2 regions of the Paraglaciecola sp. L1A13 genome follow, and region 2 is predicted to be linked to the other one. Evidence: predicted binding sites of a transcription regulator. Region 2 holds the regulator's gene; the other holds the start of a gene.

Region 1 (15,252 bases), 2.5 Mb from region 2:
TCTAAAGGTAACCATTTTATTGCGTTTATCAACGCTTTTTCAGCTATCGGTATTGCGCTTGGCTTAATGTCTTTGATTGTTGTTTTGTCGGTAATGAACGGTTTTGAAGGTGACTTAAAAGACCGTATTTTAGGTATTGCGCCCCATGTTGTGGTCGATACGAGAGGTGCTAACAATGAGATCATTTCATCGCTTGGGCAGTTGCCTGGCGTTGCGGCTACCAGTGACTTTATTGAAACCGAAGGGGTCATTCAATCGCCTCGTAGTTTAGAAGGCGTGATGATCCAAGGCGTAGAGCCTGAGGTGACCGGACAGCATTCTATTATTGCCAACAATATGTTGGTAGGGCAGATCAGCGATTTAACCCCTGGCAGCTACGGCATTGTTGTTGGGCGAGCACTGGCAACACGAATTGGTTTGCGAGTAGGCGAGCAAACGCGAATTATTTCAGCCCAAGGTAGTGTGTTTGGGCCATTTGGTCAGATGCCCAGCCAGCGTTTATTCACTGTTGTTGGGGTGTTTGATGTGGGTTCTGAACTTGACGCCAAAGTGATCCTGATGAACATCAAAGACAGTGCCAAACTTATGCGTAATAAAGTCAGCCGTATCGCCCAAACTCGCTTGTTCTTACAGGATCCATTCGAGTATAAAACGGTGGTAGAAAAGGTCTCGGAACTAGGTCTGGCGAGTGATGATTGGCGCACACGACAAGGCCCGCTATTTGATGCGGTTAAAATGGAAAAGAACATGATGGCGTTAATGCTGCTGCTGATTATTGCCGTGGCGGCATTTAATATCGTATCGGCATTGGTCATGGTCGTGACCGAGAAAAAAGGCGATATCGCGATATTGCTAACCCAAGGGTTATCTCGGGGGCGCATTATGAAGGTGTTTTTATTTAATGGTTTATATAACGGTATTAAAGGGACGTTTTTTGGGGTCTTAGGGGGCTTGATTCTGGTCAGCCAACTTAACAATATACTCAGCATACTAAATGTGCCGATTATGGCTGCCACAGGCGGCGAGGGCTTACCTATTATTATGCATTGGCATCAAATCGTTATGCTCATCGTGTTTTCGTTATTATTGTGTTTTGTTGCCAGTATTTATCCTGCATATCGGGCATTAAAAGTCGACCCTGCTAGCGCGTTGAAATACGAATAAGCCAGTGTGCATGGTGTTGAGTTCGTCATAAATATGCAATATTGCCCATCTCTTATTGCATAATTTCAGTGTATAATAGGCGATGTTTTCATATTCGCACGCTGGCTTGTAGTGTTAAGCAATCAGTGGCAGTTCACGCTTTAAAGGGTTTTTCGATGGAAAAAACATTTATCACCGCTCAGCAGTTATTAGAAGATTCATTCCGCTTAGCATCAAAAGTATACGAAGACGGTTTTCGTCCCCAGTTCATTATTGGTATTTGGCGCGGTGGCGCGCCCATTGGTATCGCAGTGCAAGAGTATTTCGATTTCAAAAAAGTAGAGACAGACCACATCGCTGTGCGTACCTCTTCTTATTACGGTATTGATCAACAATCAAAAACTATTAAGGTTCATGGTTTACATTACTTGATTGAAAATGCCAATGCAGAAGATGACTTGCTAATCGTAGATGATGTCTTTGACTCTGGTCGCAGTGTTGATGCATTGATCACTCAGATCAAGAAGCTATCTCGCGCAAATATGCCTAAAAACGTGCGTATCGCGTGTCCTTATTACAAGCCAAAAAATAATAAAACGGACATTGTTCCTGATTACTTTGTGCATGAAAGTGAAGAGTGGTTGGTGTTCCCTCATGAGATTTCAGGTTTGACACCAGATGAAATTATTAATGGCAAAACTGATTTGGCCAACGTACGAGATATTTTGGTGTAAAGCATATCAAGCCAGCACATAGATTTTATATAAGGAGCATTAATGCTCCTTTTTTTGTGCCTGAATAAGCGAATGGTAAAACGCCTATATCGCATTCATTGTCCGCCAAGGGTTTAGCTAATCAAAGCGTTATCTAGACAGGCACATTAGGCATTATTATATAGCTTTATATTTGATGGCTTAAAAGCTAAATAATTTAACTGTATTGTTTGTTTTCCAGCGTTTTTTGGCCGCGATTTGCTCATGACGTTTTTCAGACTCGAACATCCAGTGCTTATTTGCCGCAACAAGATTTTTACTTGAGTCTTGTGCCCATTCTGCGCGAGCTTCTTGGGAAACGAACATATATAACTTGCCTTCTTGCAGCGTGTAAATAGCGGGATTGGCTATCACGTCTTTTTCCATCACCAGAGATTGCGCACACAGGCCACCAAACTCAGGCAAATACTGAGCAGGGTTATTAGCAAATTTTTGTTGATTCTCTTCACTCGTAAAGAGATAGCGTTCGCCATGATAAACCGCTTGAAAGGCATCATTACCCTTTTGAGCGCCGCTTAAATTGAAATACGTTGTTGCGTCATATCCTCCTAATGCTAGCGTGGCCTGTTTTTCAAGTGAGGCTCTGTCTATTGATTCGGCTGACGCCACATTCATCGCTAGAACATATAACGTCAGGAAGATACCGGCGAGTTTGAGTAATTTATTGCTGAACATCTTGTAGAGTCCTTTACAGCTGAATTGTTATTTTGTACTGGTAGAGACAAGGCGAGTAGCAATAATATTGCAAAGATTAGTCAAAATATTCCATACATGAAAAGCAAACCTTTGGGAAAAGGCGTTAACTTATGGGCTTTGTAATAGGTTTATATCTAAAATAAGGTTTATAGTAAAAGGCCATGATTCTGGCTATATTGTGCGTAATTCGATATGAAAATTCATTCCTGTAAGCAAGATCATAGTCAGGCATTTGCTGACGCTCGCCAATGGTTATTAGACTTCCCTGAGACGGCTGAAGATTTTCCGTTTGGGCCTGATGTGGCGGTGTTTAAAGTTAAAGGCAAAATGTATGCGACGCTAGCTATAGCGATAATCGGCAAAAAGAGCAAGCAGGCCCAAAGCGTTAAGTCTCCAGTAATTGCTAACGACGCTGGCCCAGTGCACGAATGCAGGATGAACCTCAAATGCGATCCACAAGAAGCCATTATGCTGCGTGATGTATTTAATGCGGTCATGCCTGGCTATCATATGAACAAGCAACATTGGAATACAGTTAAATTGGATGGCAGCCTACCGCAAGGTGAGCTTAAGCGCATGATCGATAACTCATACATGTTGGTGGTCAATAAGTTGCTGAAAAAAGACCAAGTGTCGATTTTGCTCCATTTATAGATTTTTCGCGATCACTTTTCCTGATGGGAGGGGGCGTGAAAGCCTACTTAATAGCCAACGTAACAAGGCTGGGTGCCGCCAGACGCCTTGCCTTTTTCTCATACTTGGGCAAAACATATCTCAAACACTCGCGAGTGTTAGCCAACAATCCCCGCAGTGGCACGTTGATTGCTGTTCAACTTGTGAAGTACTTCTGTACACAGCATAGTGTTCAGATAATTTTCCCAATATAGGAGATATGTATGAATCAAGATCAAGCTGAAGGAAATTGGAAACAGTTGAAAGGTAAAGCCCAGCAGAAATGGGGTGATTTAACTGACGATGATGTAGATAAAATGAAAGGCAGCCGCACAGAATTAATTGGAAAAATTCAAGAGAAATACGGCAAGTCCAAGGAAGAAGCGGAGCGCGAGGTAGACGACTTCTTCAATAGCAAATAACGTTTACTGCCAAAAGCCTTTTTAAAAGCGCGTGACGAAGATAGCCCACAATAACGGGAAGTGTCTTCAACACGCGCTTTCTTGTTTATGCTCACCTACGACATCATCCTAAATATCTCACCAAAAAGTCAGTTTGATGGCGCTGCACCATACATTGTGCCCCGTGAAAATTTTACACTAAGGTAATAAATATATTCAGAGCTAAGATGCTCCTCTCAATGTGATGATAGTTAGACTTACGCTTCTAGGCCACGTAATACTTGGTTTTTAAACTTTTCAGCTCCGTTGGCATAATTGAAGCATTACCTAGAGTCCATAAATCATGATAAGGAATGTGTATGTTACGTTGGGCTGTTATTTTTCTCGTTATAGCACTGGTTGCAGCAGTGTTAGGTTTTGGCGGTATTGCAGGTTCTGCAGCCGGCATTGCAAAGATTATTTTCTTCGTATTTCTCATACTACTGGTTATTTCAGTGGTCATGGGCCGAAGGAAAGTCTAGCTAATTTATTGTTGAATAGGCTGCCGGTGTGCAGCCTTTTTTTTTGTTCGTTTGCTCATTCAACCTTCTATTCTCCCAGCCGGTATCTATCGAGAGTAGTCGCGACCCCTTTTATTTTGCCTGTGCTTCGGTCATAAAAATCGACATTTGAGCCGGTAAATACCTCTGCTGGCGGATTTAAATTAATGTTAAGAGTCATTGAGGAGGCATCTGTGTGCGGGCGAATCGAATTATCTGTGTTTGGCTGGTAATTAATTGAAAAGCCAAACGCCTGAGAATCGTAGCCTATTATTTCTGGAAACAGCATACGAGCAATCGGTCGCATATACTGATCATCAGTTGACGGTACAAAGTTTGAAAGCTGGGTGCTGCCAGATGTCCTTCTGAACGGCGATCGAGCATGGCACTCCGGCGATCCAGCACTATTTTATAGGGCGGGCGTAGAGGGATCTGTACATTCCATACATTTTCAAGTTAACCACTCAAGTCTGCAACACGCATGGGATCGAAAAATTGAAACTGGAAAACGTCATGCGCGACTTCTTGCAAAAAATCCCTTACTGCTAATTCTGATGTAGGGTCTTGCCACGACTGCTTCATAATTCTTGATTAGTGGTCCAAAATTTCTGTACAGACGACGCACGGTAAAGCATGGTTTCTCGAGAAGGTAACGTTCTGGCGCTCGCGCCTTGTAAGGTATTACGTGACAACATTTAAATTAACTTCAAATAGATTGCTAGGTGATCGTTCGTACCTTGGCGAGGACGTTAATTTATTACACCTGATATGCTAAATAAATGAGGTTGTTAGGGCAAACAGAATTTAGAATTTGTATATAATTGATTGATCAAAATAGGTGGAATTGTATGGGAGGGGTAGGAGTGCTGATAACGCTCGGACAGGGTTTGATTGGTCGTATTAAAAGAGAGAGGACGTGCATTAATTTGCATAGCGGTTTGATTCAAAAGCGGTAACAGCATTTATGCGGCATCAATAATAACGATAACGCTATTATTGATGCCATCGCAGTTTCTCGTAGTTATCGTCTTGGGCGCTCTGGTAGAGCCGACTTTAATGCCGCTTCGCTAACGTTTAACTTATCGGCCACAATCGCCAAATCTGCTTCTGGGCCGCCAGCATCTTGCATGGCTTGCATTAATTGCTGTTGTGAAACGCCCAGTTTTTCTGCTGCTTGTTCAAAACCCGGAGGAGCCATATTACCCGGGTGTTGGCTGCCGCCTCTTGGTGGTTCGTTACGCGTGATTTTAGTCCCTGCTGGTGGGTGAGCGCCTATACCTGCTTGCGCAGTGGTCGAAAAGTTATTCTTTGCTACCACACCTTTGAGGCATTTGGGCAAGTTAGGAAACTCATTGCTTGAATGGTAGTGATAAGCACTGATATCACTATTACTGATGACACCAGTGTGGCCGTTACATTCATCTAAGTCTGTAGGTATCACGTTATTTGCATCAACGCTGCCGTAAATGGGCACGCCGTCAAAGGCATAGCCAAACAGCGCTGCTGGGTCTTGGGCCAGGTTAGTACAGCTGGCGTTCACGTGTGCATGGGCGTACACGGTATCGATATCGCTTGAAGTCCCGTGATAATGATACCAGCCGCCTGGGTCAACGTGACCAGCGCAAGTATCAAGGGCTGGTAAGTGACCAGTTTGCTTCACACTGGGGGCATCAGAAAATATTGGCACACCAGCGAGCGCAATGCCCACTTTTGATACTACGCCTAAACGCGAGGTTTTAAGCGCCATAACTGGAGTGGTGGGGATAAGCAGGGTGATCTTAACGTCTTGATCTTCTGATACCTGAATGCAGGCATGATCCACTGTAGGTTTTGACGTGGCGTTATCAACAATATGAACTGTGCCGTCTTCATCGTAAAAGGTATAGCCTTGTTCATTTAACATGGTCAGAAAGGCTTTATCTAATCGGTATAGACCTGCCTTTGTGCCATCCCAATCCCATATGCCACCTTTATCGTCTAACGTTTTGGGGCAAAATGGGCCTATCTCTAAATTATCAGGTAGATACTTCACTACCAGTTTTGCACACTGGGCGTCATCGCCATTTTCTAAGGTACAGTCAACAATTTCGGGTTGTTTGGCCAACGCATTTACGCTAAATAAGTTTATATCCACTTGCGACGCATTGGCGATTTGTGCTGAATGTGGTACTTCGGTGCTGGTGGTTTCACTGTCACAGGCGGATAACCATAAGGGTGCGCTCAGTGCGACGAATGCCATTTTGCCTGCTCCAGCAAATATGTTTTTGCCAAAGCGTGTGAACGCTATATTCCTAGGATTTAATAATTGACGGCTTGTCATACATTACCTTGTGATAAAACGAGTTGGTTTGGCCTCAAAGAGACGAATTGGGGCACCTACGGTTACGCTAGCGTAAACATAAGTTCGGTTATTGATTAGAGTTTGCGATAAGGGATTATAACGTAATTTTGGTGCGCTACTTAGTCATCAAGTGTGCAGAATTAGCGCAGATATGTTTCGCTTTTTGCTTACCCTTTATTATTACTATTTTCTTGTATGCTGGCTAGTTCACATACTAATCGCAACTGGGCGAGAAACGATTGATTGGGAATATTGCCCATGTTTATGCGCAAGCAATCCTTGTATAGCGTTGTGGTTGAAAACAGATTACCCGCTTTGACATAGACATTTTGTTGGGCAAGTGATGCGGCTAATTTTTGAGTATTCACCTTTGGCAGTGTCAGCCATAAAACCAGCCCACCGCTTGGTGCGAAAACGTGTGCCAGTGGGGGTAAGTGCGCTTGCAGAAACATTAGGATCTGGCTGTGGAAACGTATGTCTAAATAGGACACTGGGTGGTTTATTACAATTTACTTACGATTTTTATTGGGCAATCTCTTAGGTTCTAAGGCGACATTGGGTATGATATCTATGAATAATAAAAGTCGCCTCAATGACTAATAAAAGTACACATAAACGCAGGGAACAAAATGATTCTAAAACACCTTATTAAACCACTGTTAGTCAGCACCATGACGTGCTTTGTTGCGTTAGCTGCAGCCGCAGATAAATCCACCGATAGCCCACTAGCTAATTGGCCTGACGTGCAATACGACAACAGCATTCCTGATATTCAAGATGTATTAGGGTATAGCGTCGGGCAACGTATTACGTCTCATGGTGATATGTTGCGTTTTTTCGACTCACTGCAGAAAGCCGCCCCTAAGCACATTAAAATATTTGAATATGGTGAAACATGGGAAGGACGAAAACTCATATTTGCTGCTATTGGCAGTGAGCAAAATATCGCTAACTTGGCAGAATTTTCCGATGGCATGCAGGCCTTGTCAGACCCTAGAGTTACCAATAAAGACAAAGCTAAAAATCTAATAAACGATTTACCTGCTTCGGTGTGGTTAGAATATAGTGTGCACGGTAATGAAATAAGCAGTACGGATGCCGCGATGATGACGGCTTATCATTTACTGGCTGGCAAAGATGACGCAACGGTCAAAAATGTGATGCAAAACAGCATTGTGTTTATTGATCCTCTGCAAAACCCAGATGGTCGCAGTCGTTTTATTGCGAACTACTATTCTACTGTGGGTATGGAGCACAGCGGTGACCGATTAACCGCTGAGCACAATGAACCTTGGCCACGGGGCAGGGCAAACCATTATTTATTTGATATGAACCGCGATTGGTTAGCTATTACTCAGCCTGAAACCAAAGGTCGTATTGCCAGCATGAATCACTATCGCCCATTGGTCGTCATTGATTTACACGAAATGGGCGGAGATGAAAGCTATTATTTTGCTCCGTCGGCGCAGCCAATCAATCCGCATATGACACAAGCACAGATCGCAAATATCAATTTAGTTGGGCGCAATAATGCCAAGCATTTTGATGCCAATGGGTTTGATTATTTTACTCGCGATATATTCGATGCGTTCTATCCAGGTTACGGTGATAGCTGGCCAACATTTTATGGGGCCGCGGCTTCAACTTATGAAGTGGCGTCGTCACGAGGTGAGATATTTCGGCGATTGGACGGCAAAAATTTACGTTATGAAGATACGGTATTGCGTCATTTTGTAGCGTCAATGTCGACAGCTGAAACCGTCGCCAATAATCGTACGAAATTACTTAAGGATTATTACCAATATCAAGTAGACGCCATTGATGCGGGTAAATCAGACAAAAAAGAGCGTGTGTTCATTCTGCCTAATAAACGAGACCGTGCTGGTAACTTCAAACTCGCTAAATTGATGACAGAGCACGGGGTGAACGTCTACCAAACCACTGATAAAGTGAAGCTGTGTGGTGAAACTTATGCGCCTGGCAGTTATTACATTGACACCGCACAACCTCGTGGTCGTTTTGTGAAAACCACGTTTACTGAGCAAGTAGACATGAGTAAAGCGTTTATCAAAGAGCAAGAGCGTCGCCGTGATCGTAAGCTTGGTGATCAAATTTATGATGTTACGGGTTGGTCGTTACCCCTTATGTACAACCTTGATGTAGATACGTGCGGCAAAGGTGTATCAGGGGATCATCGTTTGGTGACAATGAGCGATACCCTAGAAGGTAAAGTGACCAACCCGAATGCGTCTGTTGCCTACATCGTGCCTTGGGGTGATATGGCCGCAGGGCGGTTTTTGACCGCAGCGTTGCGCCAAGGTGTGGCTATTAAAACTGCCGATCGTGCATTTATTTTAGACGATAAACAGCGTTACCCCGCTGGCAGCTTAATTATAGAAGTTGCAACAAATGATGGTGATATCGCGACAAAGGTACAAAATTTGGCCACTCTAAGTGGTGCGTTGGTCGATGGCGTTAATACGAGTTGGGTAACCGATGGCCCTAGTTTTGGTAGCAATGATACTTACCTGATGAGCGCTCCTAAAATTGCCATGGCGTGGGACGAACCTACGTCATCGTTAAGTGCGGGTAGTACCCGTTTTGTTATTGAGCAACAGTTCGGTTATCCGGTTAACGCGATTCGCACTGCTACATTGGCGAACGCTGATTTACGTCATTATCAAGTTCTTATTTTACCTGCTGGGCGATATCAAAATGGCTTAGGTAAAGCGGGTGCTGATAATATAAAACGATGGGTTGAATCGGGCGGGGTACTTATTACCCTTGGCAGTGCAACACGTTTTGCAGCGGATGCAGATATAGGTTTATTAGATGTAAAACGTGAATTAGCGATAACTGATAAAAGTAGCGTTAAAGTCCCAGATACTAAAGATAAGGCATCGACGGTCGAGGGAAAAGCCTACAGCAAACACGCTGATTTGGTTAAGGACAGCGAAAACCTAGAAGAGAGTCCTGATTTTGTCGCTGGAATATTGGCGAATGTAGAAGTCGATCAAGAACACTGGTTAACTGCTGGTATTCCGTCAGACGTTGTCGGTTTGGTCTACGGTGATGATATATTTACGCCTATTCGCTTAGCCTCAGGCAAAAATTTAGCCTGGTTCAAAGGAGAAAAAGAAGTATTGGCAAGTGGCTATTTATGGCAAGAAAACAAAAAGCAGTTGGCATATAAACCATTTTTAATTCACCAACCAAGTGGCAATGGAATGGTTATCGCCTTTACGCAAGAGCCCACCACGCGAGCCTATCTTGACGGCTTAAATGTGATGTTGCTGAATGCTATTTTCAGCGCGCCTGCTCATGCGCATGTAGCGAAATAAAGGCGCAGCGAGTGCTGACTTGACCTTAGTTCGTTAAAAATAAAAATGCCAAGCGGCCTAAGCACTTGGCATTTTTTTTTGCACTATATAGCGTGATTTAACTGGGCTTATTCTGCTAAATGTTTGGCATGAAAGCGCAAATGATCCTCAATAAAACTACTGATGAAAAAGTAACTGTGATCGTAGCCTTCATGGTAGCGAAATTCTGCTGGATAGTTTATCTCCTGTGCAACATCTTCCAGAGGCTTGGCCAATTTTTGCGTTTCATAAAAATCATCCGCTAACCCTTGGTCGATAAGCATGGGGATTTGTAAGAACTGACCTTGTTGGCGCATTAACTCGCAGCTATCATATTGTTGCCATTCACGCTTATCCTCCCCTAAATAATGACTAAAGGCTTTTTGTCCCCAAGGGCAGGCAACGGGATTCACGATTGGCGAAAAGGCTGAAACCGAGGTGAAACGTTTCACATTCGACAAAGCAATCATCAATGCGCCATGACCGCCCATTGAATGCCCGGCAATTGCTGCTTTTTCTTGTACATTAAAGCTTTGCTGAATAATGCTGGGCAGTTCATCCACAATATAATCGTACATGCGGTAGTGCTCAGACCAAGGCGCTTGCGTAGCATTGATATAAAATCCTGCGCCTAAACCTAGGTCATAGGCTTGATCGTCAGCATCGGGTACATATTCACCACGCGGACTGGTATCAGGCATAACAAGCATAATACCCAGTTCGCTAGCAATGCGCTGGGCGCCCGCTTTGGTAACAAAGTTTTCGTCGGTGCAGGTTAAACCACTTAGCCAGTATACGACGGGTAAGGTTTTTCCTTGCTCGGCCGCTGGAGGCAAATACACACTAAACGTCATTTCACAGTTTAATGTGCTTGACTGATGTTTAAAGCGTTTTTGCCAACCACCAAAGCAACGGTTCGCTGCTGTTTCGGTAAGCGCCGTGAGCGTATTCATTAATAATGCACCACTGAACGGATAGACTTACCTTCATGCATTAAATCAAAGGCGGTATTGATATCCTCTAGCGGCATGGTATGGGTGATAAACGTGTCTAACTCAAATTCACCATCCATGTAACGTAGAACATAGTCAGGTAGTTGACTACGGCCTTTTACGCCACCAAATGCTGAGCCGCGCCAAACGCGCCCAGTCACTAATTGAAATGGGCGAGTGGATATTTCCTGTCCTGCACCTGCTACGCCGATAATGACTGATTCGCCCCATCCTTTGTGACAGCATTCAAGTGCTGAACGCATAACATTTACGTTGCCGATACATTCGAACGAATAATCAACGCCGCCATCGGTCATATCAACGATCACTTCTTGAATGGATTTGTCGTAATCTTTTGGGTTAACAACATCGGTAGCGCCTAGCTGTTTAGCAATTTTGAACTTATCTTCATTTACATCAATCGCGATAATACGGCCCGCTTTAGCCATTTTTGCGCCAATTAGTACTGATAAGCCAATGCCGCCAAGACCAAATACAGCAACTGTATCGCCTTCTTGAACCTTGGCTGTATTGGTAACAGCGCCCATACCGGTGGTCACGCCGCAGCCCAATAAGCAGACTTTTTCTAAAGGTGCTTCTTTGGGAATTTTGGCCAGAGCAATTTCAGCTACTACGGTATGTTCAGCAAATGTTGATGTACCCATATAGTGATAAATAGGTTTGCCATTTTTAGAAAAACGCGTGGTGCCATCAGGCATTAATCCTTTGCCTTGGGTAGCACGAATGGCTTGGCATAAATTGGTTTTTCCAGATAAGCAAAATTTACATTCGCCACACTCAGGGGTATACAAAGGGATAACATGATCGCCAACTTCAACCGAGGTAACGCCTTCGCCTATGGCTTCAACTATACCGGCACCTTCGTGACCTAAAATAGCAGGGAATATACCTTCAGGATCATCGCCGGATAAGGTATAAGCATCGGTATGACACACGCCAGTAGCGATAATTTTAACAAGTACTTCGCCTTTTTGCGGCGGCATCAAATCAACTTCTTCAATCGACAGGGGTTCGCCAGCTGCCCAGGCTACCGCAGCGCGGGTTTTAATGCTTTGCATATTGTTTAATCCTTATTGATTCAAATAGGCCGGTAAATACAGGCCTGATAAATTTACTTTTGAGATAACACGGATTTGCATGCGCCCATTAACCGGATGCGCCTTGACTCCCAAATAATGTCATCGATGGTGTAACCATTGGGGCATAAATCTTGTTTTTCTAGGGTGTTTTTCAGGTTACGCACGGCTTTGTCTTCCAATGCGAGTTTTGTTTCGTTGTCTGGCTGAGGATTAAAGTTCGACCCAATCGGGCGTGAGCTTTGCCTTTGGGTTCCACTGTCACGTCGGCCATCACGCCCACCTTCTCGCCTGCCGCTTGGGCTGCTTGGGTTTTCCTCGGGCAAATTAAACCAAGACAAACCAAATGCAAACTGTGTCTCGCCGGAAGGACCAAGCTGACTGGTGAAATGATCTGTGGTTTCGATGGGTTTAGGCTCATTGCTGGCACAGCCGAACAGACCAACCGCGAGTAAGATTAAGGGCCATTTATACACGTTCTTGAGGTGTGTTTTCACTTAAATTAACTCACTTTTTTAAAATATCAGCAGTCAGTCTAAACGCTTTGCCACGGGCAGTACAATTGACATGTATGGTGAATAAATAAAATCATATCAAAGCCGACATGTTAATCGTTAAACCGGTACCAAAATGCGCTGTTGTCATGTAATAACAAGGACTTAAACGATTGACTTAAACCTAGCTTTTGCGTGTATATTTGCCACAATTCGGAGTATGCACAGCTAAAGAGTGTTAACGGGAAATTACTGGCGAGCATAACGCGTTTGTCACCCATTGCTTGAAGGCAAGTGGACAAGGAGGGCAGCATATCGGCAGGCGTGTAAGCGCGATTTTGCATCTCCCAAGCCGATAACTTTATTGCGACATTCGGATACCGGGCTAATTTATTGAGGTGTTTGTTCCATTGTTGCCATTCGTTACTTTGCTCCAGCTTAGGTGGCCAGCCTGCATGATTAATGATCACGCGCAACTGCGGTAGGTTATCTAATATGTTGCACAGTGCTTGGGTTGCCCACTCATCTTGCAGTGAAAACTGTGCGTCGAAGCTTAATTGGTGCTCGGCAAGTAGGCTCAGGTTTTGTTGAAATATTGCGTTGCTCAGCAGTGTTTTGGCATCATCATCTAGGATATGGCGAAGACCAATTACAGATACACGAGTTTGCAGTTTCGCCAGTGTGCTAGGGAAGTTCTCATTGGATAAATCACCGCCCGCCACACTCTTGAAGGGTAGGGTGCAATGTTGCTCAAGCCAGTCTACTTCGCGCCAAGGGCGAGTATTATCAAACCCGGCTTCAATGTGTACAAAACCAGCAAGCTTATTTGTGGGCGCAAGGCTAATATCTTGTTGGCTAAAGCTTTGATTGATTTTGTTTTTATCAGGCCAAAAAGGTGGGTTGGACGGTTGCAGCCAATCGTATTGACCTTGTTTAAGATTGAATAAGTGCAAATGGGGATCAATGATATCCATTGTCAACCGCTACCTTATGTTTATTGGGCTGTATAGCCGCCGTCAATCACTTGCAAACTACCGGTAATAAATTGCGCGTTTTCACTGGCTAAAAAGTAACACAACTGCGCCACTTCATCAGGTTGACCTAATCGACCTAAGGGCTGTAACGCGGCTTCTTCTGCATGCACTTCGGTGGCGTCGCGACCAGATTGAGCAAGATATTTATCGATAGCATTATGGTAAAGGGGCGTTTCGATTGTGCCGGGGCAAACGGCGTTCGCGCGAATATTATACTTGGCATAATCAAGGGCAGTCGTTTTAGCCATCGACGCGAGTGCGCTCTTTGTCAGGTTGTAAGCAAAGGAATTATGCTTAGCGATAAGGGCCTGATCAGACGCCATCAAAATAATTGAGCCTGCTTGGTACTTCACCATACTCGGCAAAACCGCTTGGATGGCTGCATATGCGCCTTTCACATTAATCGCGAACATGCGATCTAATACGTCTTCGCTGGTTTGCTCAATATTTGCTGACAGATGCACGCCCGCATTGGATATTAAGCAATCTACCTTGCTATATTTTCTGATGACACTGTCAATCGAACTGTGTACTTGTGCAACTTGGGATACGTCACACTGTAACCATTGAATATTATTGCAATCATCTGGAGGCGCTTGTAAGTCAAGGTTGATTACTTGGTAACCTTTTGCAGCAAAAAGACGACAAATTGCATGACCAATACCTAAGCTACCGCCGGTCACGATACAAACCCCGTGATTTGTTTGCGTAGTCATAATACCTCGAAAAATACGTGCGTTCGGTGCAGTCTTTGCACACGAATTAAGCTAATCGTCATGAAATTCTTTACCCATTTTCAATGTGCGAGTGGCCAGCTGCACTTCTTTTAAAAATGAAATCAATGCGCTGATAAGTAGCAATAAGGCAATAACGAATAAGATGACGATTGTTTTGGTCAAATCAACGACTAAAAATTCGCCGATAAATAAACTGCATACCACCGCACACACAAACAGTGCCGAAGCAGTACACATGCCGATTGAGCGATTGATAATTTTTATACGGCGCCACAAATATTTTAATTCAATTTGTGAGATTTTTAATTTTTCTGGACTCTTGAGAATGGCTACACGCCTTTCAATGATCCTCGCTCTGTCAACTATCCGGCCTAAACGCCCAGACATAACATTTAAGAAGCCCGCAATACCGGTCAACATAAAGACCGGTGCGACGACAATTTGAATAACCTGAGCCAAATCAGAAATCGAAGATTCCACTATTAACGACTAACATCGCTGTTTACTGGGCGTGAGGCCCATAAATCGTACTCGTCAGCATGTTCCACTGTGGCAGTAATTAAATCGCCAGGTTTGAGCGTAACGTCGCCATTTAAATAGACTAAACCGTCGATTTCAGGGGCGTCAGCAAAACTACGACCAATAGCGCCTTCTTCGTCGACTTCGTCTATTAATACTTGAATGGTTTGTCCTATTCTACGCTGTAGTTTAGCGGTGCTGATCTGTTGTTGTTTTTGCATGAAGCGTTCAAAACGCTCCTGCTTTATTTCTTCGCTTAAAGGGTCTGGCAAATCGTTGGCTTTGGCGCCCTCTACGTCAGAATATTTGAAGCAGCCTACACGGTCTAATTGCGCTTCATCTAAGAAGTCGAGCAACATTTGAAAGTCTTCTTCTGTTTCGCCAGGAAAACCAACAATAAAGGTCGAGCGAATAACCAATTCAGGGCATAGCTCACGCCACTTTTTGATACGCTC
Region 2 (15,252 bases):
GGTTTAACAATAGTTGCGATGGGCTCTTCCGCTCCTGAAATTATGGTTTCGGCGACAGCTTCATTAAACGGCAATACAGACACCGCCATCGGCAACGCTATCGGTTCAAACATCACTAATATTGCCCTAGTTCTTGGCTTAACCGCGCTACTTAAACCTTTAACAGTCGCATCTACTACCCTGAAACGGGAAATGCCTGTTTTATTGGCCGTGTCGTTGTTGGCTACCTATTTTCTTGCTGATTTATATTTGTCGCTGAGTGAAGGCGTTGTGCTGTTCGTTTTATTCTTTTTCACCATCGGTGGACTCGCATGGATGTCTTTTAATATGGAGAAAGGCGACCCTCTGGAATCAGAAACAGATAATGAAGTGCCGTCCGACGTTCCCACTAAAAATGCGATTATTTGGTTGTTAGTTGGTTTGGTATTATTGCCATTAAGTGCTCATTTTATGGTTAATTCAGCCGTTGTGATTGCCCATCATTTCGGTTTAAGTGACTTGGTTATTGGTTTAACCATCATTGCAATTGGCACCAGTTTGCCTGAACTAGCGGCGAGTATTGCCGGAGTATTGAAGAACGAAGATGATTTAGCGCTGGGCAATATTATTGGTTCTAACATATTTAATATTTTGGCAGTAATGGCGATGCCAGGTTTAATATCACCCGGCCCCGTCGATCCCGACGCCGCGAGTCGAGATATTTACAGCATGTTAGGACTAACCTTTTTGTTAGTCATTTTTTGTTTTAATTTACGCGGTGCTGGGCGTATTAATCGCTTTGAAGCAATGATCTTTTTAGGCTGTTTTGTTGCTTATCAGTACTTCGTATTTAACCAAGGTTAATCCAGAATGAGTCAAGTAGATTACATTCAATCGGCCCTGCGCGTGCTTGAAATAGAAGGGCAGGCAATAGCACAACTTACTCAATACGTAGATGAGAATTTTGTCGCTGCATGTGAATTACTGAAAAATTGTAAAGGCAAAGTTGTGGTTTGTGGCATGGGAAAATCCGGTCATATCGGTCATAAGATTTCGGCAACGCTGGCCAGTACAGGCACCCCCGCCTTTTTCATGCACCCAGCAGAAGCCAATCATGGTGATTTAGGTATGTTGACTGAACAAGATGTTTTGTTGGCTATTTCTAACTCAGGTGAAACATCTGAACTGTTGGCGTTATTACCCGTGGTAAAACGTCGAGGTATTGAGATTATCGCTATGTCCAACAATCCGCTAAGCTCATTAGGCAGATATGCGGACGTCAACATATGTATCAAAGTTGAAAAAGAAGCCTGCTCTTTGGGGTTAGCCCCTACGGCGAGCACTACTGCTACACTCGTGATGGGAGATGCGCTAGCGGTAGCACTGCTCGATGCTAGAGGTTTCACGCCAGATGATTTTGCCTTGTCACATCCTGGCGGGTCTTTAGGACGTAAGCTTTTGCTCAAATTGGATGACATCATGTGTAAAGGAGATTTTTTACCCTTGGTCACAACAGACCAGACTATTAGCCAAGCGTTGCTCGAGATCTCTCGCAAGGGACTTGGTATGGCTGGTATTGTCGCTGAGGACGGACGACTGCTCGGTATCTTCACCGACGGTGATTTGCGCCGGGTGCTTGATGCGAGGGTTGATATTCATACCGTTCGTATTGAAAGCGTAATGACAGCAAACTGCATAACAGCTTCACAGAATACCCTCGCTGCTGAAGTATTGAATGTTATGCAAAAACGAAAAATTAGTTCGTTGTTTATTGTCGATGAACAAAATATGCCCGTTGGGGCGATAAATATGCAGACTCTATTGTCTGCAGGAGTGATTTAATGGGCGACATCAATACCCTATATGGAAACAAATCGTCGTCGTTGATGGACAAATTTTCGCGTATCAAGTTGCTGGCCTGCGATGTTGATGGTGTTTTTTCTGATGGTCGTATTTATATGGGCAACCAAGGCGAAGAACTTAAAGCGTTTCATACTCGCGATGGCTTTGGCGTGAAAGCATTACTGAATATCGGGGTTCATGTGGCTGTTATTACTGGTCGCGAATCTAAAATTGTCCATCAGCGAATGTCTGCTCTGGGTATCAAGCATATTATTCAAGGTTGTGAGCAAAAGTATGATGCTTTAGACGCTCTGCAAAAGCAGCTGAAAATCGGCAAAGAAGCAACCGTATCCATTGGGGATGATATGCCTGATATTGGCATGTTCAATCTGAGTCATATAGGTGTTGCTACTGCTGACGCCCACCCATTTGTGAAAAAACAGGCGTTATATGTTACACAGATTAATGGTGGTTTTGGTGCGGTTCGTGAAGTGTGTGATCTTATTTTACATGCCAAAGGTAAGCTACACAAAGTTACCGGAAGTAGTGTATGAATCGCCTCACACTCAGCATTGGCGGCTTGTTCCTGTTAGTCATTGCGACTAACTTACCTGACTGGTTAGCCGAAGAGGATATGATTCCACAAACCGAAACTGAGACCGCTTGGCAGCCTAATTATCAGGCTAGTGAGATGTTAAGCACGTTATTCGATAAAGATGGGCGTTTAAGTCATCAGGTGTTTGCGAGCAAAATGGAGCACTTTGAAATGCTTGGTTTCACGCTTTTTAAACAGCCGCAATACACCATATTTGTAGAATCACAGGCTTCTCCGTGGCAAGTGTCGGCTAAAGACGGTACCTTGTACGAAGATAACCGTATTCAATTAGAAAATAATGTTGAGATACGTAATCAGGACGAGCAAGGATTTGCTAGTACCATTCGTACTGACTTTATCGAAATAAATTTAATAGACAAAACCATGGAATCTGACCAACCCGTGCAAATATTCGGTCAGCACTATGTGATTAACAGCAACGGTCTTAAAGCCAATTTATCTACCCAACAATATGAGTTACTTGATCATGTGCAAACCATTTATCAACCTCGGCCTTAGCGTAGTTGCCATAGCAACATTGACGTTTTCCCCATTGAGCTTGGCCGGCAAAGAGGATTTTACACAAGCTATAAAAGTGGACTCGAAGTTTCAGTTTGGTGATGGAAAAACCAAAAAGTCTATTTTTCGTGAAGATGTGCATATCAATCAAGGCAGCTTGAATGTTTACGCAGATGAAGTGGAAGTCGATGCCAGCAAAGGCGAAGGAAACGAAGTGTTTATCGCGACTGGCAGCCCAGCCAAATACTCTCAGCAACAGGAACTCGGTGGTAGTATTGAAGCGTCGGCGAATAAGATAGAGTATCGTCGTGATTTACGCACCCTTACCCTAGAGGGAAATGCGCAATTAAAGCAAAATAATAGCAGTGTTAAAGGTGAGTCGATTACTTTTAATATGGAACTTGAGCAAATCGTTGCTCAAGGAGAAGGCGAAAATGAAGGTAATGGCCGAGTGATCACTATTTTTCAGCCTTCAAAAAAAGCGGCTTCTGACAACAAGAAAACGCCTCAAGAAAATAAGGCAAGCGACTTACCTGACCAACCTAAACAGGACGTAAATCCATAATGGCGACCTTAAGAGCCACTCACTTGGCTAAATCCTACAAGTCTCGGCAGGTTGTACGGGATGTAAGCCTTGAAGTTTCTACGGGCCAAATTGTGGGCTTGCTCGGTCCCAATGGCGCGGGTAAAACGACCACCTTCTACATGATAGTGGGACTTGTACCCCTAGACAAAGGCGAAATATGCATCGACCAGCAAGATCTTACCTTGCAACCAATGCATATGCGGGCACGTTTAGGGATTGGCTATTTGCCTCAAGAAGCTTCTATTTTTCGTAAGTTGACTGTGTATCAGAATTTAATGGCTATTTTGCAAACGCGCAAAGAGCTAACGACAGACCAAAGAGAGCAACAGGCAGATTCATTATTAGACGAATTCAATATTAATCATATTCGAAACAGCGCTGGTATGAGTTTGTCAGGCGGTGAACGCAGGCGCGTAGAAATAGCGCGTGCCCTTGCCGCTGACCCAGAATTTATTTTACTTGACGAGCCCTTTGCTGGTGTAGACCCTATTTCGGTTAATGATATCAAGAAAATTATTCAGCATTTACGTGATCGTGGCATTGGTGTTTTGATAACAGACCACAACGTAAGAGAGACACTCGATGTTTGTGAAAAGGCGTATATTGTCAGCCAAGGTGAATTGATTGCTTCCGGTACAGCCGAAGAAGTATTAAGTGATCAACGTGTAAGAGATGTATACCTAGGTGAACAATTCAGGCTATAGTTACTGTGAAACAGCCACTCTTTTTATCGAGATATTTATCAGGCGCTTGGTGAGACAAATACAGTCAAATTGAATCAACCACAGCATATAGATAGTTTGCAACGGACATAATAAAGAAGTAAATGAAACCCTCTTTACAATTAAAATTTAGTCAATCACTCACTATGACTCCGCAGTTGCAGCAGGCTATACGCTTGTTGCAGCTTTCTACGCTGGACTTACAGCTAGAAATTCAAGAAGCGTTGGATTCAAATCCGCTTTTGGAGATAGAAGAGCCTACTGACCAAGAATCTGGCGACAGTGCACTTAACGATAATTCGTTAGATCCTGCGTCTAAAGACAACAATGAGATCGTCGAAACTAGCAGCGATAATATTGATGCAAGTGAAGCCCTAGAAAAAAATGATATACCCGAAGATTTACCCATGGATACCACGTGGGATGAATACATCAGTGCGTCATCCGCTCCTGCATCAAGTATTTCGAGTGGGTCAGCAGGCGACGATGAGCAAATTTTTCAGGGGGAAACCACTGACAATATTCAAGATCACCTGCTATGGCAGATGCGCTTAACACATTTTAGCGATACTGATGTGGCGATAGCGACGGCCATTATTGACTCTATTGATGAGTCTGGTTATTTGACCATGAGTGTTGAAGACGTACTGACGAGTATGGATGATGAAGAGATAGAACTTGATGAAGTTGAATGCGTGCTAAAACGGATTCAGATGTTTGATCCTATCGGTTCAGGTTCTCGCACTCCGCAGGAGTGTTTATTGGTTCAGTTACGTCAGTTTGCGCCAGATACGCCTTGGTTAGAAGAAGCCAAAACACTGATCGGTGAGTATGCGGATTTACTGAGCAGTAAGGATTATCGGACGTTAATGCGTAAATCACGTTTAAAAGAAGATGATTTACGCGAAGTAATGCGCTTACTCAAGACATTAAACCCACGTCCAGGTAGCGCTTTGATAAAAGGCGAACCAGAATATGTAATACCTGATGTTTCGGTGAGCAAAAAGAATGGCCGCTGGACAGTCGAACTCAATCCCGACAGCTTGCCAAAGTTGAATGTAAATCAGCAGTATGCGGCCATGAGTCGTAAAGCAAAAAATACTAGTGACAGTCAATTTATTCGCTCACACATGCAAGAAGCCAAATGGTTTATTAAAAGTGTTGAGAGTCGCAACGATACGTTATTAAAAGTGTCAAACTGTATAGTGCAACAGCAAATGGGCTTTTTTGAACACGGTCCAGAAATGATGAAGCCTATGGTATTGAATGATGTAGCAGAAATGGTTGAGATGCATGAGTCGACTATTTCTCGTGTTACCACGCAAAAGTATATGCATACCCCTAGAGGTATTTTTGAGTTGAAGTATTTCTTCTCTAGCCATGTTGCTACCGAAACTGGCGGAGAATGTTCATCAACTGCAATACGTGCGTTGATTAAGAAATTGGTCGCGGCTGAAAAACCCAGTAAGCCGTTAAGCGACAGCAAGATTGCTCAATTGTTAGCTGATCAAGGCATTATGGTTGCTAGGCGAACGATAGCAAAATACCGGGAATCTCTTATGATACCCCCGTCGAACCAACGAAAAAGCCTATTGTAGGCTGATTAAAGAAGGAAGAGGCGTTATGCAAATTAATATTACTGGTCACCATGTGGATGTTACCGATTCACTTAAAGATTATGTTGATACTAAATTTACCAAGCTAGAGCGGCACTTCGATCAAATTAACAATGTTCACGTCATTCTCAATGTAGAAAAGCTGAACCAAAAAGCTGAAGCTACGATACATTTGAATGGAGCAGATGTTTTTGCAACCATGGAACACAGCGATATGTACGCCGCGATAGACGGGCTAATAGATAAGCTCGATCGCCAAGTCATTAAGCATAAAGAGAAAGTTAAGCGCCATTAACCCATCAGGTAAATAATGGAAATTTCAAGTATTCTTCACCCTGACTGCGTTTTATGCGCAGTTCAGGGTTCTAGCAAAAAACGCATCTTAGAGCTCATCAGTCAGGTGGCCTCTCAGCACCTTGTTGAGATAGACCAAGCCACTATTTTGGCCAGCTTAAGTAGTAGAGAAAAGGTGGGCTGTACAGGAATTGGTGGTGGTATTGCGTTGCCCCATGGCCGTATAAAAGGTCTTGAGTCTACCTTAGCTGTGCTGGTGACTTGTCAACCTCCGGTTCAATACGATGCTATCGATAATATGCCTGTGGACATATTTTTCGCGATATTGGTGCCTGAAGAGAAGGCCAACGAGCATTTACAAACCTTATCCGCGATCGCCAAAAAATTCAGTGATAAAGATGTCTTGAAGGAATTGCGTAGCGCGACTACTGACCAAGCACTATTTCAGGTACTCAGTTGATATGAAACTTATTATTATAAGCGGTCGCTCAGGCTCAGGTAAGTCCGTTGTATTAAGATCGTTGGAAGATTTGGGCTACTACTGTGTCGATAACATCCCAGTCAATTTGTTGCCTACGTTGACCCATACTGTAGTCGATGAGTATGACCAAGTGGCGGTCAGTATTGATGTGCGCAATCTCCCCAAAGATCCCAATGAATTGGTAGAGATACTTGATTATCTACCTTCGACGTGGGAAATGACCATTCTTTATTTAGATGCTAGCGATGATGTACTTATCAAACGCTTTAGCGAAACGCGTCGCCTACATCCGTTATCAAAACAGAACAAATCGTTAGCTGGTGCTATTCAAGCAGAAAGCCAATTACTGGCGCCTATTGCTGAGCGTGCTGACTTGTACATAGATACTGACCAACTATCGATTCATCAGCTTGCTGAATTAGTGCGCGAACGTATTTTAGGTAAAAAAAGTTCACGTTTAGTATTGGTGTTTGAAAGTTTTGGTTTTAAGCATGGTATTCCCAAAGATGCAGATTACGTATTTGATGCACGTTTTTTGCCGAATCCACATTGGGAACCAGATTTAAAACCGTTGACCGGTCTCGATTCGCCAGTAGAGATATTTCTTGGCTCGCAACCCATAGTGACTAAATTTATCTGGCAAATCCAAAATTTGATTTCAACTTGGTTGCCACATTTAGAGCGTAATAATCGCAGCTATGTCACTGTTGCGATAGGCTGCACCGGCGGTCAACATCGTTCGGTTTACGTGGTTGAAATGCTTGCCAAGACTTTTAGTGCTTCGCATCCTGATGTACAAATTCGCCATCGAGAACTCAATCGATGAGTGAGCGTTTAGAAAAGACTTTACTCATTGTAAATAAGCTCGGCTTGCATGCCAGAGCAGCGACAGAATTGGTTAAGCTGACCAATCAATTCGACGCTGAAGTGACCATAGTGCAGGACGATAAAAGTGCCTCTGCTAGCAGTGTACTGGGCTTGATGATGCTTGAGAGTTGTCAGGGCAAAGAAGTACTGGTTATTTCACAAGGCATAGATGCCCAACAAGCCATGGAAGCAGTAGAAAAGCTCATTGTGGGTAAGTTTAACGAAAGTGAATAGACTTCATTAGTGTATTTTTTTAAGCCTGAATAATATCCCTAACATTAATCGCTAATGTTTTAACAACCTAACAGGCTGCTCAACCCTCCTAGACGGGATTCCACTGTATATTCCTTACTGCCAGTCATTGCGGGGAATATATTTAAACCACTGCGACTTTCGACATTGTCTATCGTGACCTCTTTCATGCAATAGTTATCGGCACGCGCGCTGTTTTGTTCCATAACATAGGCAGATGCTCGCACGTATCCTGAGCTGGTGATCATAGCCACAACTTTAAAATAGCCAGATGGAACAACATGTGATTCATCTGCGCCTGGTAATACGGCAAAAAATCCTTCATATAAGAGGCCGGTAACAACGTAAACAGTGTTCCCGCTTCGTGCTAAGTTCCGTATTGCTGACTCTAACCTCACCCAAGGGCCTTGATTTAAATTGGAGCTTTGCGGGGTGATATTCGACAAATAGTTTGTCGTGCGCCAATCATTGGTATTGCTCACACTCGCAAGAGGTACCTGATGCCCGCGGTCCGTGCGGATAACAGCGTTGGCATCTTTGTAGTCAGCAGTTTCTAAAGTGAACTGGCTTAATATTTCGGGATCAGATCGCCAACTACGTGAACGACTCGGCCCATCAATCGTTTCTGGCGTGACTTGGTAAGCAGCCCAATCGGCAAATTTGGTGTCGTGATTGTTGCTTAATATATAAATTGGGCGTTCGATCACATCATTTTCAATGGGTGCACCAGTCGGGCAGTTAAATTGGCCGCACACGTTAGCGTATAAGGTATTTGTTACAAACACCAAAAGTATTAATACGTAGGACTTCATTTACAGCGCTCTTAGCGTTCTCTACAAATACATCAATAACAAAATGATACAGCAAAATATCCTTGGGACGGTGATATTAATATTAAATTATTTAGCAAATTTAAGGACTTATGAAAAAGGATAAGGACGTTGATGAATGGCTTCCTGTCAGATATCTACCAGTAACACCAATGCTTTTGTTGTTGGGCTTGTAGAAAATGTTCGGCTTCGCTCCCTTGAAGTAAGGCCATGGTCGCTATCATGCCGGATTGAATGCAAAAGTCTGTTGCGACTGTCACTGAGCGCGGGGCACCGGTTACAGGGTAACCTGTTTTGGGGTTTAGAATATGGCTATAGCGTATGTTGTTGTGAATAATAAAGCGTCGAGCGTCACCACTTGTGGCTAAGCCACCTGAGGCTATCTTTACCATAGCGTGAGTATCTTGGTCAGCGTTTTCTGTTTGCTGGCAGGGCACTACTTGTTGAGAGGCATTTATAAGCTGAGGGCTCTCAATACCGACTTGCCAATAAGCATGATGGCGTCTGGGCTGAGTGACTTGAATATCGCCGCCGAAATTAACCAATGTTGAAACAGTAGGCGCAAGTTCAGTACAAAGCTTGGCCGCAGCATCCACTGCGTATTCTTTGCCTATACCACCAAAATCTAATTCGAAACCAGAGGGTAAACGAATATGTTGTTCGGTAAATTCTATATGCTGCCAGCCGATGTGTTTTATTATATTAGCGACTTGTTCTGGCCTTGGAAACTGTCCTTTACCGGTAAAGTCCCATATTTTTCGCAGTGCGCCAGATGTTAAATCGAACATGCCATCGCTGAGCTCAAAGCAGGTTTGCGCGAATGCCAGTAACCTGTGGGTTTCTTGGTCTATTTGCACCCAACTGTTATTGCTGTGGTTTATTCGATCAACAAGATTACCGGCAATATAGCGACTGTATTTTTGTTCGATACGTTTAGTCTGTGCAACTACTTGCTGAAGAAGATGATTGGCGAATAACTGATCTTGGGTTTCAATTAACAGCTCACATGGACTAGCCATGCAAAAAAAGTGACCGTGAAAATAGTCACCTTTTGAGAATAACGTTGGGATTTGGCTCAAGACTGTCTCACCTTAGTTGGCAGTTCTATCATTGCTAAAGTAAGTAAACATATAGCAGACAGTATACCCTGAGCCAAATTCATTATGAAATACTAGCGCTAAAAGCTATAGCTTACCTGAGCGATGACAGCATCAATGCTCGGGTATAGATCTAAGCCCTGAAGTGCACCTGGCTCGTCGAAGCCTGCATTTTTAGGACTCTGTTGGTAGTACTCCAATCTGATGGCCCACTCTCGGCCATTGTCCATAGTTTGCCCATATTTAAGGCCTACGGTATATGCCGTCATTTCACCTAAACGATAATCAGCGCTGGCAACTGACGGCAACAACGACCCCTCAACTAAGAACGGTTGATAAAAATCTGCAGCACTTTGCTGGTAATAACGAAAGTGCGGTTGCAGGTAACTGTTGTCAGTTAGTTGCACTCTGAATCTCGAATCAAACGTGTGAGAATCAATATCCCAATCATCTGTGGCATAGCGATAAGATACATCCGCAATACCGTAATCAGAGGCATATTTGGTCTGCCAATAAAAACTTTGTTTAGTGCGCTTATCGGGGCGATTTTCGTGCAGAATGTCTTGGGTGATCCCTTCACTGTTAACCACACTTAATAACTTGTAGGGGTCGGTTAAATAACCGTCTGCAACTGAATAGCTGTAGTTAAACTGCATTAGCATGCGTCGGTTTATAACTTGGGTGACACCTAACAGTAAATCGACCGTATTTTTGTCTTTGCTATCAGTAGTACGGGTCGCATCGAAAGCGGTATCAAATAATGTTTCATCAGCAAACTGACCTGTATCAACCACCATGCTGGATAGGCCAACAGGTGCTTCTCCAACCGGATCAATACTGTCGTACTGGTAAGAGACGCCAGCGGATACAGTGGTATTTTTCTGATTAAAGTCACGCGCTAGTGAACCGTTCACACCTAACGACAAGTAGTCGTACTCTTTTGATAAATGTACCCCTGTACTGCCGGTCATATTCTCCCATAGGGGCTGAGTCCACTGGGCACTGAGTTGCACACGGGTATCTTGGAATGTGTCATCAAGGGGTGTTTCTTCTGGATTCACCACATATTGGCCATTTCCGGAAGGACGCGTGAATGTTTGGGCTTCTTGCTGGGCAACCGCGCCTGATGCTGATGCGCCAGTAAGGGTATCAATGGCAATTTTGCCATTAAATATGCGCTGATCGCCAAAGTCTTTATTGGCGTTGAATACGCCTTCAGCAAGCTGTACTCGGTCTGTTTCACCGTAATACAATATTGCCGTATCGAACTTCCATTCCTCTGCTGGTGTTTCTTCCGCTTGTGCGCCAACGTTCAAAAGCGCGCAGGCTGCTGCTGCCAGTGACACGCTAAGATTTTTACTTTTAGTTAGTTGCATCCGCAGCCCCCCCCAGCAAATGAACGACCACCACTAGTGGCTTCTTTGCTAAAATAAATATGGTCATCTAATCCTAAATCGATGCCTTCGGCATCAAGTGCCATTTCGTCCTTGGCAAGTAGGTCGCGCTGCCACGGCTTGACGCCTAAGTTGGCACAGCCATTTAAAGCTAAAGTAGCAACTAGCGCTGAGGCGACTAGCAAGCGATTAATAGTAGGTTTACTAAGCATAATGATTACTCCAATTCTTGTAATAAGCTGACAAGTTGTTGTTCATAGGCCGATTTTTTGGCACTGAAAAAGCCTTTGTGACTAAAGCGGACACTGCCGTCTCTAGCGATTAAGTAGCTACTGGGCATACCTATAAGCTCGTAGCGCTGCGCGATTTCCCCATCAGGGTCGAGAACAATAGGAAAGTTAGCTGGAATTTTTTCTAGAAATGCGTTGACTAATTCAGCTTCTGTGTCGAGATTGACAGCGACCACAACTAAGCCTTGTTTGGCATATTTTTGCTGCATATCGTTCAACCAAGGAAAAGACTGTCGACAGGGCTTACACCAAGAAGCCCAAAAGTCTATATAAACAACTTTACCTTTCAATTCACTGAGCTCGACCGGCACGGAATTTACCGTAAGGGAGAAATTTGGTGCAACGGACGCGTATCCGTTATTGGCATAGCTCGCCAAATACAATACAAAACAGGCTATAAAAAAGCGCATTATCAGACTCAAAGATATAAATGATTTGCACATACATTAATAAGTGAAACTTAAGGCATACTTAATTTAACTAAATAACATGCGATTAAAATACCTCGTGAGATAAGGCTAGAATTTACTGACTAGTAAAATATTATGTGGGTGGCTATCATGCGCGTTTTGCACCTGAGATAAACCCCAACATGAAGTTGTATTACGTTTTAGCCATAGGTGGATTGTTACTTACGACTGCGTCGTTTGATACTCGAGCAGAGAAAGAATCGTTTGGTACACTTAAGCATTTAATCGCGCTTGCGGGCGAAAAAAATGGTATTGGCGCAAGGCCGGCCGGCTCAGTTGAAGAGCAGCAGGCCGCTGACTATATTAGTCAGCAATTGCGGGACTTAAATTTAATACCTGAACGACAAAATTTTTCCATTGAGCTAGATGATTTTTCAGGTCAGTCGGCGAATGTCAGTGCATTGATCCCCGGACGTAGCGAAAAGCAAATAGTTATCGGTGCCCATTTTGATTCTACCGGTGTAAAGCAAGGCAGTTTGGGGGCGACTGATAATGCTAGTGGTGTTGCTGTTTTACTTAGTGTTGCCGAGCATCTAAGTCAGCTAAAAAACCTTCCATTTAGTGTAAAACTGGTATTTTTTGGCAGTGAAGAGGTCGGCAAGCTTGGGTCTAAACATTACGTAGAGCAACTCGCTTCTGGCCAACGCGAAAATGTGGTCGCAATGCTGAATTTAGATACAGTGATAGGGGGTGACACGCTCTATATACACAGCGCATCAAGTACTAACTTTAGCTGCAAGAACGTTGCTCAGCCGAATTTGAATACCAGTGGAAACTTCCGCGATGCCCTACTTACCTATGCGCAGACGCGGGCCAATCTTAAGGTCGCTTTCACACTGCATGACGAGTCAGATGCGTTTGCTCAAGGCGAAACGGGCGATTGGTCAGATCATCAAGCGTTTGCTTGTAGCGGTATTCCTATCGCTTACATTGAGGCTACGAATATGGATATTGAAGGCAAAGGCGGAAAAGATGGATATTCTCAAACCACCAACAGTGCATTCTGGAGTTGTTTTTCAAAACCAACGTTGGGCAGCTGTGAACCAGATAGCGAAACAAAGTGGGGAGAAATTTGGCACACAGAATTTGACCGATTAGAACGTCTTAATCCTATTTTTGCCGGAAGATTAAATAGTCAACTTCAAGCCAACGTAGCACTGATCGTTGGTGCGTTGCGCGATCAAGAAACAATGAATAAGTTGATGAAGTGAGTTTGATATGACGATACATAAAGAAGAGCCAACTAGTAGTGTTAGCTAGGCCTCTTCTTTATTTTGTTAGTTAAGCGTTAAGCATCAAACTTCAATGCTATGTTAACTCATTAGGGTTGTTATCGTTTTTGTGCACCAAGCGATACAAAATGGGTAATACCAATAATGTGAGTATGGTGGATGAGATTATTCCACCAATCACCACTGTAGCAAGTGGCCGCTGGTCTTCAGCCTCGGTACCTACGTTTAATGCCATGGGTACAAAACCTAAGCTGGCAACCAGTGCGGTCATCAACACTGGGCGCAATCGCGTCATTGCTGGCCATTACGTTTGACGAATTCTGTGGCGTGACTCGTATTACAGCGGCGGGAATCTGTGCATCGTTATTGACGTTTATTAACGATGTGCTTTGATGATCAGGCGCCAGTTGATGAATAAGTGCCAGATGCTCGGACTTAACTTGATGAAATTCTTGCGTTTTTGCCACAGTCGCTAATGACTGCAGGGCAATCAAAATTAGCATAGTGTAAGCAATGACATTGAATTTCTCTCTTTAGCTTAACAATATTTACTGTTGATTCGTGTCGGTTAATATTATCAAAGCCCTAACCACAAAACGCAGGCGGACTCTAACAAACTTCATGTCGCGGTGAAACGCCTCTAGCGATTTTGAACGGAGCAAAGTGTTACCAATATTTTCTCTGGTCGCAATATGACCCGTGTGTGTTTGTTATGGTTTTTTTTCGAGTTTTTTCGATGGTTTAATCAATTTGTTTTTCATATCGATGACTTTACCCACGCCTGAACCTAACTTCATTAATGTGCCCAGTGTGTCAGGATTCATCTGTTGCAATTCACTTGTCCATTTACTGATTGTTTCTAATAGATCATGGATCTCTTGCAGGCGCTGCTGGGCAAACACTTCCTCTTGATTTTCTGGGCTCTCAAGGATAATGCCTCGAAGTAAGGTCAGGGTTGGATCCATTTCGCGTTTGCGCCGTTCTTCAAATACTCTATTGGCCATCTCCCATATGGTACCCGCACTTTGGTAATATTCTTTACGATCACCAGGAATATGATGTTGTTTAATCAATTGCCAAGACTGTAGCTCTTTTAAACCCATACTGACATTGCCCCGGGAAACGCTTAAAGCCTCGGCAATTTGATTGGCACTTAGGGGGTTCTCACTGATAACTAACAAAGCGTACATTTGCCCTACGGTACGATTGAAGCCCCAGCGGCTGCCCATTTCCCCAAAGTGCATAACAAATGATTCGATCATTGGGGTCATTTGCATAGAATATTTTTCTTATAGAAGTTTCAGTAACTACTGAAATTAAACCTGTGGTAGATATTTGTCAACTTTGCATATGCGCTAAGTTACTACTAGTCGATAACATTAATACCACTAAGAGTTAATGTTGAGTGTGCATATGTCAGTTCTATTTTGTTGTTATAAGCTGACGCTATTTTCCTGCAAACAAACCAAAGTGATGGTTTAATTCGTATTAGAGCAAATCTACTATTACAAATTGATTATTTAACTGGAAAGGAGTGATGAGATGACGTTTCAACTGCCATTATCAATTAGCGCTAATTTGCTACCAAAGTCTATTTTCCGTTTGGGTTTACTGATGGCTATGCTTTCTACTAGTGCTTGTACGTCAATTCCCGATGGTATCGAACCTGTATCCGGATTTGAATTGAATCGTTATTTAGGTAAGTGGTACGAAATTGCTCGACTGGATCATTCATTCGAGGAAGGTTTAGACCAAGTAACCGCTGAATATAGTATGCAACAAGACGGTGGCGTTAACGTTATTAATCGAGGGTTCAATCAACAAAAACAAGTGTGGGATGAAGCCCAAGGTAAAGCGTATTTCGTTGACGATGAACAAGTAGGGCATTTAAAGGTATCTTTTTTTGGACCCTTTTATGCCAGTTATGTGATCTTTTCGTTAGACACTCAAGGCTATGAGTATGCGATGATCACCGGACCGAATAGAGATTATTTTTGGATTTTGTCCCGTCAACCGCAACTTTCACCTGACGTCCTACAGACTTTATTAAGCAAGGCGCGCAAGGCAGGGTTTGATACCGAAAAGTTAATATTCGTCAATCAATGAGGACTGTAATAAGGACATGATATTTTTATGAAATATTCTCCCCTTAATATGGGTCTGTTAAATATAGATTATTTGAAGTA

The links. Region 2 encodes sigma-54, which starts transcription at its own class of promoters, with help from an activator protein. Its sites were predicted from a motif close to GTTGGCACGNNNNTNGNNT; they were not measured.
Region 1: GQR89_RS07645 (DUF1328 domain-containing protein) is a predicted target of sigma-54. The motif match lies at 3,991-4,009, and genes of this name have one in related genera.

Annotation. Positions count from the first base shown of each region.
Region 1 covers NZ_CP047024.1:1,815,173-1,830,424, forward strand. The annotation lists gene GQR89_RS07620 (lipoprotein-releasing ABC transporter permease subunit) at 1-1,164, shown strand, start outside; gene GQR89_RS07625 (phosphoribosyltransferase) at 1,320-1,877, shown strand; gene GQR89_RS07630 (YHS domain-containing (seleno)protein) at 2,058-2,591, opposite strand; gene GQR89_RS07635 (MmcQ/YjbR family DNA-binding protein) at 2,805-3,266, shown strand; gene GQR89_RS07640 (CsbD family protein) at 3,509-3,706, shown strand; gene GQR89_RS07645 (DUF1328 domain-containing protein) at 4,045-4,206, shown strand; partial or broken gene GQR89_RS07650 (2OG-Fe(II) oxygenase) at 4,307-4,916, opposite strand; gene GQR89_RS07655 (YHYH protein) at 5,246-6,463, opposite strand; gene GQR89_RS07660 (aminotransferase class I/II-fold pyridoxal phosphate-dependent enzyme) at 6,733-7,017, opposite strand; gene GQR89_RS07665 (M14 family metallopeptidase) at 7,195-9,906, shown strand; gene fghA (S-formylglutathione hydrolase) at 10,014-10,877, opposite strand; gene GQR89_RS07675 (S-(hydroxymethyl)glutathione dehydrogenase/class III alcohol dehydrogenase) at 10,877-11,995, opposite strand; gene GQR89_RS07680 (hypothetical protein) at 12,049-12,510, opposite strand; gene GQR89_RS07685 (amidohydrolase) at 12,621-13,481, opposite strand; gene GQR89_RS07690 (SDR family NAD(P)-dependent oxidoreductase) at 13,502-14,257, opposite strand; gene GQR89_RS07695 (DUF2721 domain-containing protein) at 14,309-14,758, opposite strand; gene rimO (30S ribosomal protein S12 methylthiotransferase RimO) at 14,761-15,252, opposite strand, start outside.
Region 2 covers NZ_CP047024.1:4,278,160-4,293,411, reverse strand. The annotation lists gene GQR89_RS18135 (calcium/sodium antiporter) at 1-843, shown strand, start outside; gene GQR89_RS18130 (KpsF/GutQ family sugar-phosphate isomerase) at 850-1,821, shown strand; gene kdsC (3-deoxy-manno-octulosonate-8-phosphatase KdsC) at 1,821-2,375, shown strand; gene lptC (LPS export ABC transporter periplasmic protein LptC) at 2,372-2,935, shown strand; gene lptA (lipopolysaccharide transport periplasmic protein LptA) at 2,976-3,500, shown strand; gene lptB (LPS export ABC transporter ATP-binding protein) at 3,500-4,225, shown strand; gene GQR89_RS18105 (RNA polymerase factor sigma-54) at 4,348-5,841, shown strand; gene hpf (ribosome hibernation promoting factor) at 5,867-6,154, shown strand; gene ptsN (PTS IIA-like nitrogen regulatory protein PtsN) at 6,170-6,613, shown strand; gene rapZ (RNase adapter RapZ) at 6,615-7,460, shown strand; gene GQR89_RS18085 (HPr family phosphocarrier protein) at 7,457-7,735, shown strand; gene GQR89_RS18080 (DNA/RNA non-specific endonuclease) at 7,795-8,565, opposite strand; gene GQR89_RS18075 (FAD:protein FMN transferase) at 8,721-9,602, opposite strand; gene GQR89_RS18070 (DUF3570 domain-containing protein) at 9,761-11,056, opposite strand; gene GQR89_RS18065 (DUF4266 domain-containing protein) at 11,047-11,286, opposite strand; gene GQR89_RS18060 (TlpA disulfide reductase family protein) at 11,292-11,774, opposite strand; gene GQR89_RS18055 (M28 family metallopeptidase) at 11,957-13,045, shown strand; partial or broken gene GQR89_RS18050 (efflux RND transporter permease subunit) at 13,143-13,364, opposite strand; gene GQR89_RS18045 (hypothetical protein) at 13,273-13,569, opposite strand; gene GQR89_RS18040 (GbsR/MarR family transcriptional regulator) at 13,777-14,343, opposite strand; gene GQR89_RS18035 (lipocalin family protein) at 14,609-15,172, shown strand.